DNA from 3 places in the Clostridium sp. TJA032 genome. Region 1 is predicted to be linked to each of the others. Evidence: riboswitches for the same ligand, from Rfam matches in the RefSeq annotation. Region 1 holds a riboswitch; each other region holds the start of a gene.
The links. Region 1 has a riboswitch for cobalamin ahead of AC4FRL_RS10510 (energy-coupling factor ABC transporter permease). Riboswitches for the same ligand answer to the same signal wherever they lie in the genome.
Positions count from the first base shown of each region.

Region 1 (4,959 bases):
TCTGATACTCCAAGAGGATCTAATCCTGCTGTAGGCTCATCTAATATTAATACCTTAGGTTCCATAACTAAAACCCCAGCAATTGCTACTCTTTTTTTCTGTCCAAAACTTAAGCAATGTGTAGGTTTGTCTTTTAAATGCTCTATTCCAGTTCTTTTTAAAGCTTTATGTACTCTTTTTTTCACTTCCTCCTCTGGCAACTTCATATTAATAGCACCAAAGGAAACATCTTTATATACACTAGCTGAAAAAAGTTGATTATCAGGGTCTTGAAAAACAATTCCTATGTTTTCTCTAAGTTTCATTATTCCTTTTCTTGAGTAATCTATTTCCTTATTGTTAAAGAGTATTCTTCCTGAAGAGGGTTTTAATATGCCATTAAAATTTTGAAATAAAGTTGATTTTCCAACACCATTTCCCCCTAATATAGCTGTAACCTCTCCTCTTTTTATATTCATATTTATACCTTTTAGAGCATGAGTTCCATCTGAATAATTATAATTAAGCTCTTCTACTTTTAATATATACTCTTCCATAAAATCCTCCTACTCTATTTAAAAAATATAGCTATTCCTATAAAAATAAGATTAATTAATATAGTTATTATATATATGTAATTTCTCTTTTCAACCTCTTCTTCAATAACTTTAATTTCTCCATTATACCCTCTAGCTTCTAAAGCTGTGTATAAATCATTAGCTCTTTTAAAGGAACGGATAAATAAAGTTGATGCTAAGGCTCCTAGAGATTTATAAGATGTTTTTATATCCCTATATCCAAGTCTTGAATTTTGAGATATAAACATCATTTCTGATGTTTCTAATATTATAAATATAAACCTGTAAACAAGCCCTATAAGTTCTATTAAAAAACTAGGTACTTTCATCTTAGTTAAAACAGATATTACATCTATCATTGGAGTTGTTAAAGATATAAAGTATAAACAACTTAAAGAACCCATTACTTTTAAAAACATATTAGCTCCTTGATTTATACCTTCTTTTGAAACTCCAATCCATCCATTAAAAAATCTAAAGGATATTAAAAATTGCCCTTTGTTTAAAGAATAACTTATAACAATTGTTAGTATTCCAATTATTAAAAAAGTTATAGGTACAGTCATTAACCTTAAAAAAACTTTAACTTTAGTTTTGCCTATTCTAATTATTAAAAAACTCATAATAGCTATTGTGCATATAGATACTAGAAAATTATTAGCAAAAAGACAAACAAATAAGGTAGTTAATGCAAAAAATATCTTCTCTGTAGGATTAATATTTTTTAGTTTAGATGAATAAGCATAATTATCTATATTCATCATTTAATTCTAATTCCACTTTCTTTTTTCCCTTTAAGTAACCTATTCCAAAACCAATTATTCCTGCTCCAATTGCAGCTTGAAGAGCAAATAATAAACTTTCTATTTCTCCACTTGCAGGTTCAAATAAAGGAGAAAACCAAGGTTCATAACTTTCATCTATTTGAGTTATAGCCTCTTCTGCTTGGTCATCAGAACCACCAAACTCTCCATTACTAGCTACAAAGAAAGGTATTATAGTTATAAATACAACTAATAATAATAATATAATATTTTTTGATGCTGTTTTATTTTTCATTATTTTACCCCCTTTGCAAAAATATTAAGTTCCATTAAGTCTTCTTTTGCATAATTTTCTATAGTGTTAAAAATTATAACTGTTAATATTCCTTCACTTATAGCTAAAGGAATTTGAGTTATTGCAAATATACTCATAAATTTCATAACTGAAGCCATAACTCCACCAACTTCAGCTGGGAAAGCTAGTCCTAATTGAACTGAAGTAACCATGTAAGTAGCTAAATCTCCTAGTGCAGAAGCTAAAAATACTCCTAACCAAGTTGGTCCATTAAGTTTTTTCACTAATTTATAAAGTCCATAAGATACTAAAGGTCCAACTACAGCCATTGAAAAAGTATTAGCACCAAGAGTAGTAAGACCACCATGAGCTAAAAGTAAGGCTTGGAATAAAAGTACAATAACACCTAAAACTGAGGCTGCTGTAGGTCCAAATAATATAGCTGCAAGTCCAACTCCTGTAGGGTGTGAACAACTTCCTGTAACTGATGGAAGCTTTAATGCAGAAAGTACAAAAGCATAAGCCCCTGCCATAGCTAATAAAATCTTTAATCTTGGGTTATTTTTAACTTTACTTCTAATAGAAAATAATCCTAATACTATAAATGGTATTGTTATAACTCCCCATGCTATACACCATTTAGGTTGTAAAAAACCTTCCATAATATGCATAGCTAAAACACTTCTTGGTATTAATAAGAACATTAATAAGAATCCTATAAATACTTGATTTCTTTTTGACATAATAACTCTACTCCTTAAATTATATTTTGTTTTGTGTCCCCCACTTGTATGTGATATTGAGAAAAATATTTCTAACATAACTTTAAAATTTAATATGTATTTTTAGGTTTAAAAGTTAAATTGATTATTGTTTTGTAAGTATAAAGTTTTGTTAAAAATTTCATCTCATATAAAAACCCCTAGACATTGCGTCTAGGGGGTTATAACAAATCTATAAAAATATAACTTACCAAAGCACAACATCTCCTATTTCCCGTAGGATACTGATGTTTTAAAATAGGCAGGTCTTCTGGCTCAAGTATCATAATTTTTTTGTTGCCTTCCCAAAATAAATTTCAGTGGCTTAAAATACAAAAAAACTCCTCTCTTACAGCGGCGGGACCGCGTGGGATTTAAACCCAACTTCCCTTTTAATAAAGTTCATAATTATGAACTTTTAACCTATTTTTAAATATTTATTTTTACAATACTTTAACATTATATAGCATATATGCTTTATTTACAATTAATCTATTAATTTTTTTATATAAATACTATTAAATATTATAATTAAAAGTAGATTTTAGCTTAATTTAAGGTAGTAGTAACCTCTCTGTAAATATATTCAGTTGTTCAATTGTTAAAATTTTGTGTATAATCATAATAAAGAAAAAATTTATTTAGGGGGAATTAAATTGAAAAAAAGAAATGTACGTACTTTAGATGGAATCATTTACTCTTTATTTATAATGATGACTATAGCAACTCTCTTTGTAATATATAGAGACATTCCAAGCAAAGCTACTTTAAACTTCGTTACTGCCTATGCTATCTTTGCAATTATTATTCCTTTATATATATTAATAAGAGTTTTGTGTACTGTAAAACACTTTACCTTTTCAGATGTAAAAAAAGAAGGAGTTAAATTTTTTATTTTATTTGTAGGTTTATTAATCCTTAGATTTATTGGTGATTTATTTTTACCTTTACCAGATTTAAGATTAAGCAGAACTTTACCTTCTTCTCTTATTTTTGCTTTTGGAATAACCTGTTTTGATATAGCTTTATCAAAAAGACCAAAATAAAATAGGTCACAGTTAAATCACTGTGACCTATTCTCTTAATCTAAAATAGCACTTGTTGTTTTAATTTTCTTCTCAACTGCCTCACTAAACATTTCCTTAATAACTTCTGTATAAAGTAAATCAAGTAAAAATATTTGAGGAATTTTTGATGATATAGAACCAGTTTCAAAGATAGTTTCAGCTGAAGTATATGTTAGGGCATAGTCAGCTAATTCTCTTAATGGATTTTTACTATCCTCTGTTAAGCTTATTATTTTAGTTCCATTTTCCTTAGCTTGTTTTACAGTTTTTAAAACCTCTTTAGTTGTACCAGAGTTTGATATTGCAACCATAACATCATCATTATTTGTAATTGAGGACATTATAACCATTGTATGACTATCTGTTACTGGTATAGTTGTAAACCCAATTCTCATGAATTTATAATTTATATCCATAGCTGCAATTCCAGAATATCCTATTCCTATAAAATACACTCTCTTAGCATTCATAATTAAATCTTTGCATTTAAACATTAAATCTAAATCTATATTTTTTACAGTCTGCTCTAATATGTTTATAGAAGATTTAAGCATTTTATTAGCAGTTTCTTTTAAACTTTCATCTCTATGAACATGTAAATTTATTATACTTGTATTCTTTTTATTTGAAATTTCCTTAGCTAAAGTTACCTTAAAGTCTTGAAAGCCATTAAATCCTAATTTCTTAGTAAATCTTGTTATTGTTGCTTCCCCTACACTAGATTCCTTTGCTATTACAGAAATTGATTTATATATAATATTGTCTAAATCTGATTCTATATATTCAATTAAATTTTTTTCTGATTTAGTTGCCTTAAATTTTGGATTTTCTAATTGCTCTAATATTCCCATAAAGTACCTCTTATTCTATTAGTAATTAAACTTAATTTTATAGGAATACTAAAAACTTATTTAAAGCAAAATCCTTTAAAATTAAGTTAAGCATAATATTTTAAGTATATCATTCTTGTCATATAAGCTCCATAATTTATATAAATATATTAGTATACAAACTTTAAATTAATTTTAAAGTTTATAGTTTAATCTAAAGTTGTAATAAGCCCCCTTCATTCCAGCAGTATTTTTTAACTCTGCAAAGGCTATTTTTGTATTTTTATAAACAGATTCTATTAAGTATTTTTTTAAACTATTTTCAATTAAAGGTCTAAAAATTTCCTCTCTAGCCATTATTCCTCCCCCTAAAACAACTACCTCAGGGTTTATTAAATAAACTACACTTGATAGACATAAAGCTAAATTATCTGCTAATTTTTCAACCTCTTCTTTGCATATTACATCTCCTTTTTCATAGTTATCTAAAACATACCTTCCATCTATAAAGCTTGTATCAAGACCTTTTCTAGAGGCTACATTTTTAACTAAAGCACTTGTAGATGCAATATCTTGAATTTGCTCTCCTCTAACTATCATATAACCAATTTCTCCAGCTGAGTTGCTAAAACCATGTAGTATCTTTCCATCTATAATTAAAGCTCCCCCAATTCCTGTTCCAATT
Region 1 covers NZ_JBZEFB010000005.1:4,188-9,146, forward strand. Annotated here, with positions in the region: gene AC4FRL_RS10495 (ATP-binding cassette domain-containing protein) at 1-536, opposite strand, end outside; gene cbiQ (cobalt ECF transporter T component CbiQ) at 551-1,321, opposite strand; gene AC4FRL_RS10505 (energy-coupling factor ABC transporter substrate-binding protein) at 1,305-1,616, opposite strand; gene AC4FRL_RS10510 (energy-coupling factor ABC transporter permease) at 1,616-2,359, opposite strand; cobalamin riboswitch at 2,622-2,819, opposite strand; gene AC4FRL_RS10515 (hypothetical protein) at 3,034-3,423, shown strand; gene AC4FRL_RS10520 (MurR/RpiR family transcriptional regulator) at 3,459-4,295, opposite strand; gene AC4FRL_RS10525 (ROK family protein) at 4,470-4,959, opposite strand, start outside.

Region 2 (4,959 bases), on a different contig from region 1:
AATTTTTTAAGGAAGGAACAGGAAGTATAGATAAAATAATTTTATTAGGCATTTATTTATTAGTTGCTATTGTAGCCTTTTTTACATTAGGTTTAAAGTATTTAATTTCTATTTTGTTAATGGGACTTGTTGCCTTTATGCTACTTTTAAAGGTGAAAAAAGAATTAGGTGGGATAAATGGTGATGTTGCTGGATATATTCTTGTACTTATGGAGTTTACAGGAATATTAGTCTTAGGAATTATTTAAGGAGGAGAAGCTTTTGAAACTTTTTTTTGGTGGTTCTTATAATGGGAAATTAAGATATGTGAAAGAAAATTTAGGAATAGAGGAAAAGGATATTTTTTATTGCAAGGAAGATTATATAGACTTTTCTAAAACTGTTATTAGTGGTATTGATAAATTTATTTATTTTAATTCATTAAAAGGAAAGAAATCCTTAAGTTTTTTTGTAGATAACAAGGATTTATTAAAGGATAAAATATTAATTTGTGATGAAATATCCTCGGGAATAGTTCCTTTGAAAAAAGAGGAACGATTATGGAGAGAAGAAACAGGAAAAGTTTTACAGTTTCTTTCTAAGGAAAGTGAGGAAGTTTATAGAATATTTTTTGGAATAGGAACAAAAATTAAAGGATGATAAAAATGATAATTTATTTAATTAGGCATGGCAAGACTTATTGCAACGAAAATAAACTTTATTGTGGAGTAAGTGATATCCCTTTAAGTGAAGAAGGAAAAAAAGAATTAAGAGATAAAAGAGAAAATAGTATTTTACCACAGTGCAAAATAAACTTTACAAGTGGTAAAAAAAGAGCTAATGAAAGCTTTAATATTTTATATCCAAATAAAGATTATGAAGTTATGAAAGATTTTTCAGAATATAATTTTGGAGATTTTGAGTTAAAGTCTTATGAAATGTTAAAAAATAATAAGGATTATTTAGATTGGATTTTAGATGATAAAAAAGAGGTTTCTTGTCCTAGAGGAGAATCAAGAAAAGACTTTGAAAAAAGAATGAAAAAAGCACTTTTAAATTTAATTTCAAAGCTTTATAAAGAAAAGGAAAAGGAAGCTTTAGTTCTTTGTCATGGAGGAAGTATAGCTTGTATTTTAGAGCTTTTTGAAAAAAGTAAATTAGATTTTTATTCTTATCAACCTAAATGTGGATGTGGATATAAAATAAAGGTTGAATATAATAAGGATAACTTAAACAAGGACTTTTCAAATTTAGAATTTGAAAAAGATATATTAGATAACTTAAAACTAGAAATAATAGAAAGGTTTTAGAAATGATAAAGATTATAATAGGATATGTTTTAGATTTGATAATAGGAGATCCTAATAATCCCTACCATCCTATTAGGTATATAGGAAAATTAGCTTCTAGTATGGAGAAGATTTTTAGAAAAATTTTTAAAAAAAATCTTAAGGTTGCAGGTTTTTTTGCATGGCTTTTCATAGTTTTTATAACCTTTATAATTACTTTAGGAATTGTACATATTGCAAATAAGATTAATCCTATTTTAGGAGTGTTAGTATCAGGAATACTTATTTATTTTTGTATTTCTGCTAAGGGACTTAAAGTTGAAGGACTTAAAGTTATTAAGATTTTAAAAAGAGGTGATATAAATAAGGCAAGGGAGCAATTATCTTTTATTGTAGGCAGAGATACTAAGAACTTAGATGAAGAAGCTATAGTTAGAGCAGTAATTGAAACTATAGCAGAAAATATGTCAGATGGTATTATAGCACCTTTATTTTTTGCAGGAATTGGTGGGGCACCTTTAGCTTTTTTATATAAAGCAGTAAATACTTGTGATTCAATGTTTGGATATAAAAATGATAAATATAAAGATTTTGGATTTTTTTCAGCTAAGTTAGATGATTTATTTAATTATATCCCAGCTAGAATAACAGCCTATCTTATAATTATTTCATCTTTTATTTTAAGATTTAATTGGAAAGATAGCTTTAAAATATATAAAAGAGATAGATATAACCATTCAAGTCCTAATAGTGCTCATCCAGAAGCTGCTGTAGCTGGGGCATTAGGAATAAAACTTGGAGGAGAAAATTATTACTTTGGAAAACTTGTTAAAAAGCCAACTATAGGAGATTTTAAAAAGAAGATAGAAATTTTAGATGTTTATAAAACTAATAAAATATTAAGTATGGTTTCTTTTTTAGGAATGGTTTTAGCCCTTATTATTAGATTTATTTTAGAGGTGATTATATGAATTTAGGTCATGGTGGTAATGTTGAGGAAATAAAAAGGCTTTATAATTTAAAGGAAGAAGAAATTATTGATTTTTCTGCTAATATAAATCCTTTAGGCATAGCTGAAAAAGTAAAAGAAGCTATAATTAAAGGAATAAATCACATAGAAAGATATCCAGATATAACTTACTATAATTTAAAAAGTGAAATCTCTAACTTTGAGGAAGTTTCTTTAGAAAATATAGTATTAGGAAATGGAGCAGCAGAGGTTATTTTTAATATAGTAAGAGGAATAAAACCTAAGGAAGCTCTTATAATAGCACCAACTTTTTCAGAATATGAAGATGCATTAAATTCTATTAATTGTAAAGTGAATTATTATCTTTTAAAAGATAAGTATTCATTAGATGAAGACTTCTTAGGTGAAATTAAAGAAGGTTTAGATATTATATTTTTATGTAATCCAAACAATCCAACAGGTGCTTTAATTTCTAAAGATTTTTCCTTAAAGGTTTTAGAGAAAGCTAGAAAATTTAATATTACTGTAGTTTTTGATGAATCTTTTTTAGATTTTGTTGAGGATAATTTTAAATATTCACTTGTTAAAGAATTAGATAAGTTCAATAATCTAATTATTGTTAAATCTTTAACTAAGCTCTTTGCTTTTCCAGGAATAAGATTAGGATATGGATTATGTTCTAATAAAGTTTTTTTAGACAAAATTAAGGAAGTAGAGGTTCCCTGGAGTGTAAACACCTTAGCAGATTATGCAGGAAGAGAAGCCTTAAAAGATAGAAGTTATATAAAAAGAACTGTAAATTATGTAAAGAAAGAAAATGATTTTTTATATAAGGGTCTTAAAGAGATTAAATATATAACTCCTTTTAAAGGGGCTGTAAATTTTATATTTTTTAAGGTGCATAAAAATATAAATTTAAGAGAACAATTAATTAAGAGAGGTATTATAATAAGAAGTTGCAATAACTATAAGGGACTAGATGATAGTTTTTATAGAGTAGCTGTTAGAACTAGAGAGGAAAATAAAAGGCTTTTAGAAGCGCTTGCACAGATTGAAATATAAATCATTTATATATTAAAAAATTTTAATATTAAAGCTTATAAAGAGTGTTTGACAAGGATAAAATATAATAATATAATCAAAATGATTAACTAATAATTGGTGCGATTTTCGCTTAATAGGGAATGAAGTTAAAGTCTTCAACTACCTCAGTAACCGTGAAGCAGACAAAATCTCAATATGTCACTGCAAGCTTGTTGTGGGAAGACGAGATGGAGGATGAAGCAAAGTCGGGATACCTGCCTTTTATTTAAGTACTACTGTCTTCTGAGGGTAGGATAGTAGGGTGCGTAGTACCTAAATATGCCTAACATACCTTCTTTAGTGGTATGTTTTTTTATTTTCTACGTAGTAATCTAAGCCTCAAAAAAATATTTTAGTTTTTAAGTTTTATGAACAAATATTTGATTTGTTGAGACTTAGGAAAAATTAAATAATATAAGTTTCATAGGTTAAAGAAATTTCCTTCATAAGCTTAAAAAACTATAAAGTAAAATTGGAGGAATAGTATGAAAAACTTTAAAAAAGTATTGTCATTATTAATGATAAGTATGATGGCATTACTAATCTTTACTGGCTGTGGAAGCAAGACAGTAACCATGAAAGACATGGAGGGAACTGAATTTACAGTACCTAAAAAAATTGAAAGGATAGTTTCAACGGCTCCATCTAATACTGAAATATTAGTTGGTTTAGGTCTTGCTGATAAAATAGTTGCTGTTGATACGTATTCTGCTGATGTTAAGGGATTAAATCCTGATATTCCTAAAATAGACTTTAGAAATCCAGATGCAGAGGCTATAGTAGCACTTAAACCAGATGTAATAATAGCTTCAGGACATAATAGAACAGGAAAAGAAGATCCATTTAAGGCTTTAAAAGAAGCAGGAATACCAGTTGTATATATTCCAACTAGCGAAAGCATTGATGGAATATATGAAGATATTGATTTCTTAGCTAAGTTAACAGGAACAGAAGCTGAAGGAAAGAAAATGGTTGATTCTATGAAGAGCGAAGTAGATAAAATAAAATCTATAGGCGAAAAAATAAAAGACAAGAAAACTGTTTATTTTGAAATTGGCTCTGGCTCAAAACTTTATAGTTTTGGAAATGATACTTTCTTAAATAACTTATTAGATATAGTAGGTGCAGAAAACATATTTAAGGATGAAAAAGGATGGATATCTCCAAGTGAGGAAGCTGTAATAAAAGCTAATCCAGATGTTATATTAACAAATGAAAGTTATATTGAAAATGCTACAGAATTAATTGCTAAACGTCCAGGTTGGAATTCAATAACTGCTGTTAAGGATAATAAGATATTCTTAGTAGATAATAATGCATCATCACGTGGAAGTCAAAATGTGGTAACTGTATTAAAACAAATGGCAAAGGATATTTATCCAGAAGAGTATGCAGGAATCTAAAAAAAGAAAATTGCTAATATTACTATCTATTCCATTAGTTATATTAGTATTATGTATCGGAACTTCCTTTGGAAGTTCCGATATTAATATATGGGATACTATCTCTATAGTAGGAAATAAGATTTTAAATATTCCTCTTAGAGCAGGGATAAAACCAGAGGACGTAGCAATTATTTGGGTAATTAGACTACCAAGAGTATTATTAGCTTTTGGAGTTGGAGCTTCTCTTGCGGTT
Region 2 covers NZ_JBZEFB010000001.1:420,775-425,733, forward strand. Annotated here, with positions in the region: gene AC4FRL_RS01900 (adenosylcobinamide-GDP ribazoletransferase) at 1-248, shown strand, start outside; gene AC4FRL_RS01905 (bifunctional adenosylcobinamide kinase/adenosylcobinamide-phosphate guanylyltransferase) at 262-639, shown strand; gene AC4FRL_RS01910 (histidine phosphatase family protein) at 645-1,289, shown strand; gene AC4FRL_RS01915 (cobalamin biosynthesis protein) at 1,292-2,239, shown strand; gene cobD (threonine-phosphate decarboxylase CobD) at 2,236-3,300, shown strand; cobalamin riboswitch at 3,381-3,558, shown strand; gene AC4FRL_RS01925 (ABC transporter substrate-binding protein) at 3,807-4,724, shown strand; gene AC4FRL_RS01930 (FecCD family ABC transporter permease) at 4,711-4,959, shown strand, end outside.
Region 2: another riboswitch for cobalamin. It lies ahead of AC4FRL_RS01925 (ABC transporter substrate-binding protein); the one in region 1 lies ahead of AC4FRL_RS10510 (energy-coupling factor ABC transporter permease).

Region 3 (4,959 bases), on a different contig from region 1:
ATTTCCTAATAGAGCTTTAATTTTAGGAACTACTTATGCTTATAATAGAGGATGGACAAGTGTTGATAGTGCTATAAAAGGTGCTGCAGAGTTTCTTTCTCTAAACTATGTTCATAGTTCAAAGTATGAACAAAACACTTTGTATAAGATGAGATATAATCAAAATATAGATAATATATGGCATCAATATGCTACAACTCCTTGGTACGCTTCAAGTATTGCAGATATTATGTCCTCTTATAAGGATTTATATATAGATAATAATTTTACCTTTGATTTGCCTAGATTTTTAGGATAAGAAATTTATAAAAAGTCTAAATAGTTTTTACTATTTTAGGCTTTTTATTTTTTTATTTATTATAGGAAATAAGAATAATTAAATACTTTATAAAGTAATATATTAAGAAAATATTTTTAGGAGTAACCTTTTGGATATTTTAAATTGGAAATTTATCTTTGCTATAATAGTCTTTGCTTTAATAGGGGTTATATGCCTTTTTAAAAGGTCTAAAGCTGGAGTTACGGCAAGTTCTGTAGGAATACTATTTACCATAGTCTTATGGGGGCTATTTAAGGCTACAATAAAGCTTAAAAATTTTCTAGGTAATTTCGGTTTAGATTTTAAGGACCTTTTTAATTTTATAGTTTTAGGAATCATTATAATAATAAGCTTCTTTCTTATTTTTATCTTATTAAATGGATTTAAGAGAGGAAAAAAGAGTTATAAAAAAAGCAGGAGGGGTAAAAAAAGATAGGGAATAAATATTCCTTATCTTTTTTATTTTAAGCTTGTCTACTTTTTACCATTCGCCAGGATAAGCTACAATATGAACTGTAACTTGACGTCTACCCCAAGCTATACATTCTTCATGAGAGTTCATATAAAGGTCTATTATATTTCCCTTTATAACTCCACCAGTATCAGAAGCAATGGCATATCCATATCCTGGTATAAAAACTTTTGAACCTAAAGGTATTACATTAGGGTCAACTGCTATTGTACTTATGCCATTTGGATCTCTAACAGGTCTAAGCCCCATAGCAGTTAAAGTACCACCACTATAAGCTGTAGCTTCCATAGACATGGTCTTTTTATATTTTCCATCACTACTTTCACTACTGCTAGATTGATTTGAGCTAACATTATTTAAATTTCCTAAGCTAGAGGAAGTGCTTTTAGCTTTTTCAGCCTCTTTTTTCTTAGCTTCCTCTTCCTTTATAGATTGAATTTTTTTATTTGCAACCTCTAAAGATTTGTTAGCTACATCCTTTACAGAATCAATGTTAAGTTGTGGGATTAATTGGTTTAATGTGCTTACAGCACTTTCAAGTTCCGAAAGGGACGAAGAAGAATCTATAATAGATACAGAATGAGAAATTAATGACATTTCATTATCTTTAATAACTCCTAAAACAGCATCTTTTTGTTTATTTAATTCTTCTATTTTCTTTTGTTCTTCAGATTTTTTACTGTCTAAAGTTTTAAGAGAGGTTTCTGTTGAAGCCTTAAGTTCTTTAAGTTCTTTTTTATCACTCTCTAGTTTTTCTATATCATTATTTAGAGAATCTTTTTGCGTATCTAAACTATTTATAAGGTTTCTATCTAAGGCAGACACTCTTGCAAGAGCATCAACTCTAGTTAGTAAATCAGAAAAATCTTCTGATTTAAGTAAAAATACTATAGGGTTCATAGTATCTTGCCCCTTATACATAGCACGCATTCTTTTCCCTAAAAGTTCTTGCTTATCTTCTATTTCAGCTTTTAAAGTGTCTACTTTCTCTTCAGTCTCTTTTAAATTCTCCTCAGTACTTTTCATTTTAGCTTTATTTTCTTCTAATTTAGAATTAAGTTCTTCAATCTCATTATTAAGCTTTGATACTTCAGAGTTTAGGGAAATAACTTGGTTATCTAACTGTGAATATTTTACCTTATTCTCCTCTATTGTAGATTTTTTGTCATTTACTGTATCAGCAAAAACCACACTACTAGTTGATAAAGTAATTGACGCAGCGATTAACGCTGATAAAAGTCTTTTTTGCATAAACTACACTCCTTTAGTTAAATTTTCCACAACTTAAGTGTATTTCATAACGTTTTACTGAATTATAACACAAAAGGTAATTGTAACACAAATTTAACCTTTAAAGATTTAAAATATGGTAAGAAAAAGTTAACAATTACATTATACTACAAAGATAAAAAATAAGAAATTCACCTTATATTGAAATAATTAAAATTATATATTATAATTAAAAAAAATAATATTTTGTATTTTTAGGTTTGATTTGATTAAAAGGGAAAGTGGTTAAAATCCACTACAGCCCCCGCTACTGTAAGAGGATACGAGTTTCTATAAGCCACTAATTTTAAAAAATTGGGAAGGGTGAAATAAGGATAAGCCTCAAGTCAGGATACCTGCCTAAAATTTATAAACTAAGCTTCGGAGGGAAGAGATTAGTATTTATTGTTCATAATTTTGGAAAATAATTACTTTGATTCAAAAGCATCTGTTCTTTGTAGCACAGATGCTTTTTATTTTTAATGTTTTTAGAGGTGAAAAATGAAAAAAGCTATATTAGTAGTAAGTTTTGGAACAAGTCATATAGAGGCAATAAATAACTCTATAAAAAAAATTGAAGATTCTATAGAAGAGAGCTTTAAAGATTATGATGTTTTTAGAAGTTTTACTTCACATATGATAGTTAGAAAGTTAAAAGAAAAATATGATATGGAGGTATTATTTCCAGAAGATGCTCTTAAAAAGTTAGGAGAAGAAGGGTATGAAGAAGTTATAGTTCAGCCACTTCATATTATTCCTGGGGAAGAATTTGATTACATAAAACATATGGTAGATATTAATAGACCTATGTTTAAAAAAATAGAAATAGGAAGACCTATTTTTTATTATGAAGGCTTTGAAGGAGGTCCTGATGATTATTCTTGTTTTATAGACACTATGAAGAATTTAATTGAAGAAAATTCTCCTTGTGTTTTTGTAGGACATGGTAGTGCAAATCCATCTAATGCTGTTTATGGATGCTTACAATCTGTTTTAGAAGATAAGGATTATAATGATGTCTTTGTAGGAACAGTAGAGGGATATCCTAATTTTTCAAATGTTTTAAAAAGAGTTAAGAAAAACAATATTAATAAAATAACTATAATTCCTTTAATGGTTGTAGCAGGAGACCATGCTAAAAATGATATGGCTTCAGAGGAAGAGGATTCATGGAAAAGTAGGTTTGAAGCTTCAGGAGTTTCTGCTAAGGTAATCTTAAAGGGATTAGGAGAATATGATGAGTTTTGCAACTTATATATACAAAGGATAAATGATGTTATAAAGGAAACCTACAAAGGTCTTGGAGAAACTAAAAAGAAACACAAGAGAGGAAGAAAATAATAATGGATTATATGAAAAGTCCTATGGGAATTGAAGAAAAAAGTTTTGAAATTATAGGTTCAGAAATGAAAAATGAAAGGAACTTTTCAGAGGAAGAACTAAATATAGTAAAGAGAGTAATACATACTACGGCAGATTTTGAGTATGAAGATTTAATAGATATAAGCAAAGATGCTATCGAAGCTGGAATATCTGCTTTAAAAAACGGAGCTAAAATATATACAGACACAACTATGGCTTTATCTGGAATTAATAAAAGAGCTTTAAAGGTATTAAATTCATCAGTTCAATGTTATGTTGGATTAGAAGAAGTATTTAAAATGGCAAAGGAAAATAATATTACAAGGTCAATGGCAGGAGTTGAACTTGCAGCAAAGGAAAATGTAGATATATTTGTTTTTGGTAATGCACCAACTGCTTTATTTAAGCTTAGAGAACTTATAAAAGAAGGAAAAGCTAAGCCAAAACTTATAATTGCAGTACCAGTAGGTTTTGTAGGAGCAAGTGAAAGTAAGGAAGATTTAGAGAGTATTAATACTCCTTATATAAGAGTTAGAGGAAGAAAAGGTGGAAGTACTGTAGCAGCAGCTATAATGAATGCTTTACTTTATATGAATTACAAAAGAGAAATGTAAATTAAAGAAGGTATAACAAATGTTTGATATGTATGTAGAAAGTGGAGGCAAAAAACTAAGGTGTGGCTATACAACAGGTTCCTGTGCAGCAGCAGCTTCTAAGGCAGCAACCTATATGCTTTTTAATAAAAACAACATAAGCTCTATAGATATAACTACTCCTAAAAATATAAAACTTAATTTAGAGATACATAATATAAATTTTTGTAAAGATAAAGTTTCCTGTTCTGTTATAAAGGATGGAGGAGACGACATAGATGCAACTTCTGGACTTGAAATTTTTGCAAAGGCAGAAGAAATAGAAGAGGGTTTTATTCTTTGTGGAGGAGAAGGTGTTGGAGTTGTTACAAAAGAAGGTCTTTTTGTAAAAAAGGGAGAAAGTGCTATAAATCCTGTTCCAAGAGAAATGATAAAAAAAGAGGTCTTAAGTGTTCTGCCTAAGGGAAAGGGAGTTAAGATAACAATTTTTGTTCCAAGAGGGAGAGAGATTGCTAAGAAAACATTTAACCCTAGACTTGGAATAGTAGATGGCATATCAATTCTTGGTACAACAGGAATAGTTTATCCAATGTCAGAGGAAGCTTTAAAAGAATCTATACGTATTGAAATAAGACAAAAAGCTTTAAAAAATAATAAATTATTTTTTGTTTTTGGAAATATGGGAGAAAGATTTTTAAAAGAAAGAGGGCATAAAGAGGATAATATAGTTGTTATATCTAACTTTGTAGGCTTTTCTATAGAGTGTGCCTTAGCCATTGGAATAAAGGATATAACTATAGTTGGTCATATAGGAAAATTAAGTAAGATTGCCTTTGGTTGTTTTAATACCCATAGTAGAGTATCTGATGTAAGGCTAGAAGTCATAGCTTTAGAGCTTACCTTAATGGGGTATGATTTATCTCTTGTAGAAAAAGTTTTAGAAG
Region 3 covers NZ_JBZEFB010000001.1:548,772-553,730, reverse strand. Annotated here, with positions in the region: gene AC4FRL_RS02545 (SH3 domain-containing protein) at 1-298, shown strand, start outside; gene AC4FRL_RS02540 (hypothetical protein) at 429-755, shown strand; gene AC4FRL_RS02535 (3D domain-containing protein) at 801-2,042, opposite strand; cobalamin riboswitch at 2,261-2,438, shown strand; gene AC4FRL_RS02530 (sirohydrochlorin cobaltochelatase) at 2,562-3,401, shown strand; gene AC4FRL_RS02525 (precorrin-8X methylmutase) at 3,404-4,036, shown strand; gene cbiD (cobalt-precorrin-5B (C(1))-methyltransferase CbiD) at 4,056-4,959, shown strand, end outside.
Region 3: another riboswitch for cobalamin. It lies ahead of AC4FRL_RS02530 (sirohydrochlorin cobaltochelatase); the one in region 1 lies ahead of AC4FRL_RS10510 (energy-coupling factor ABC transporter permease).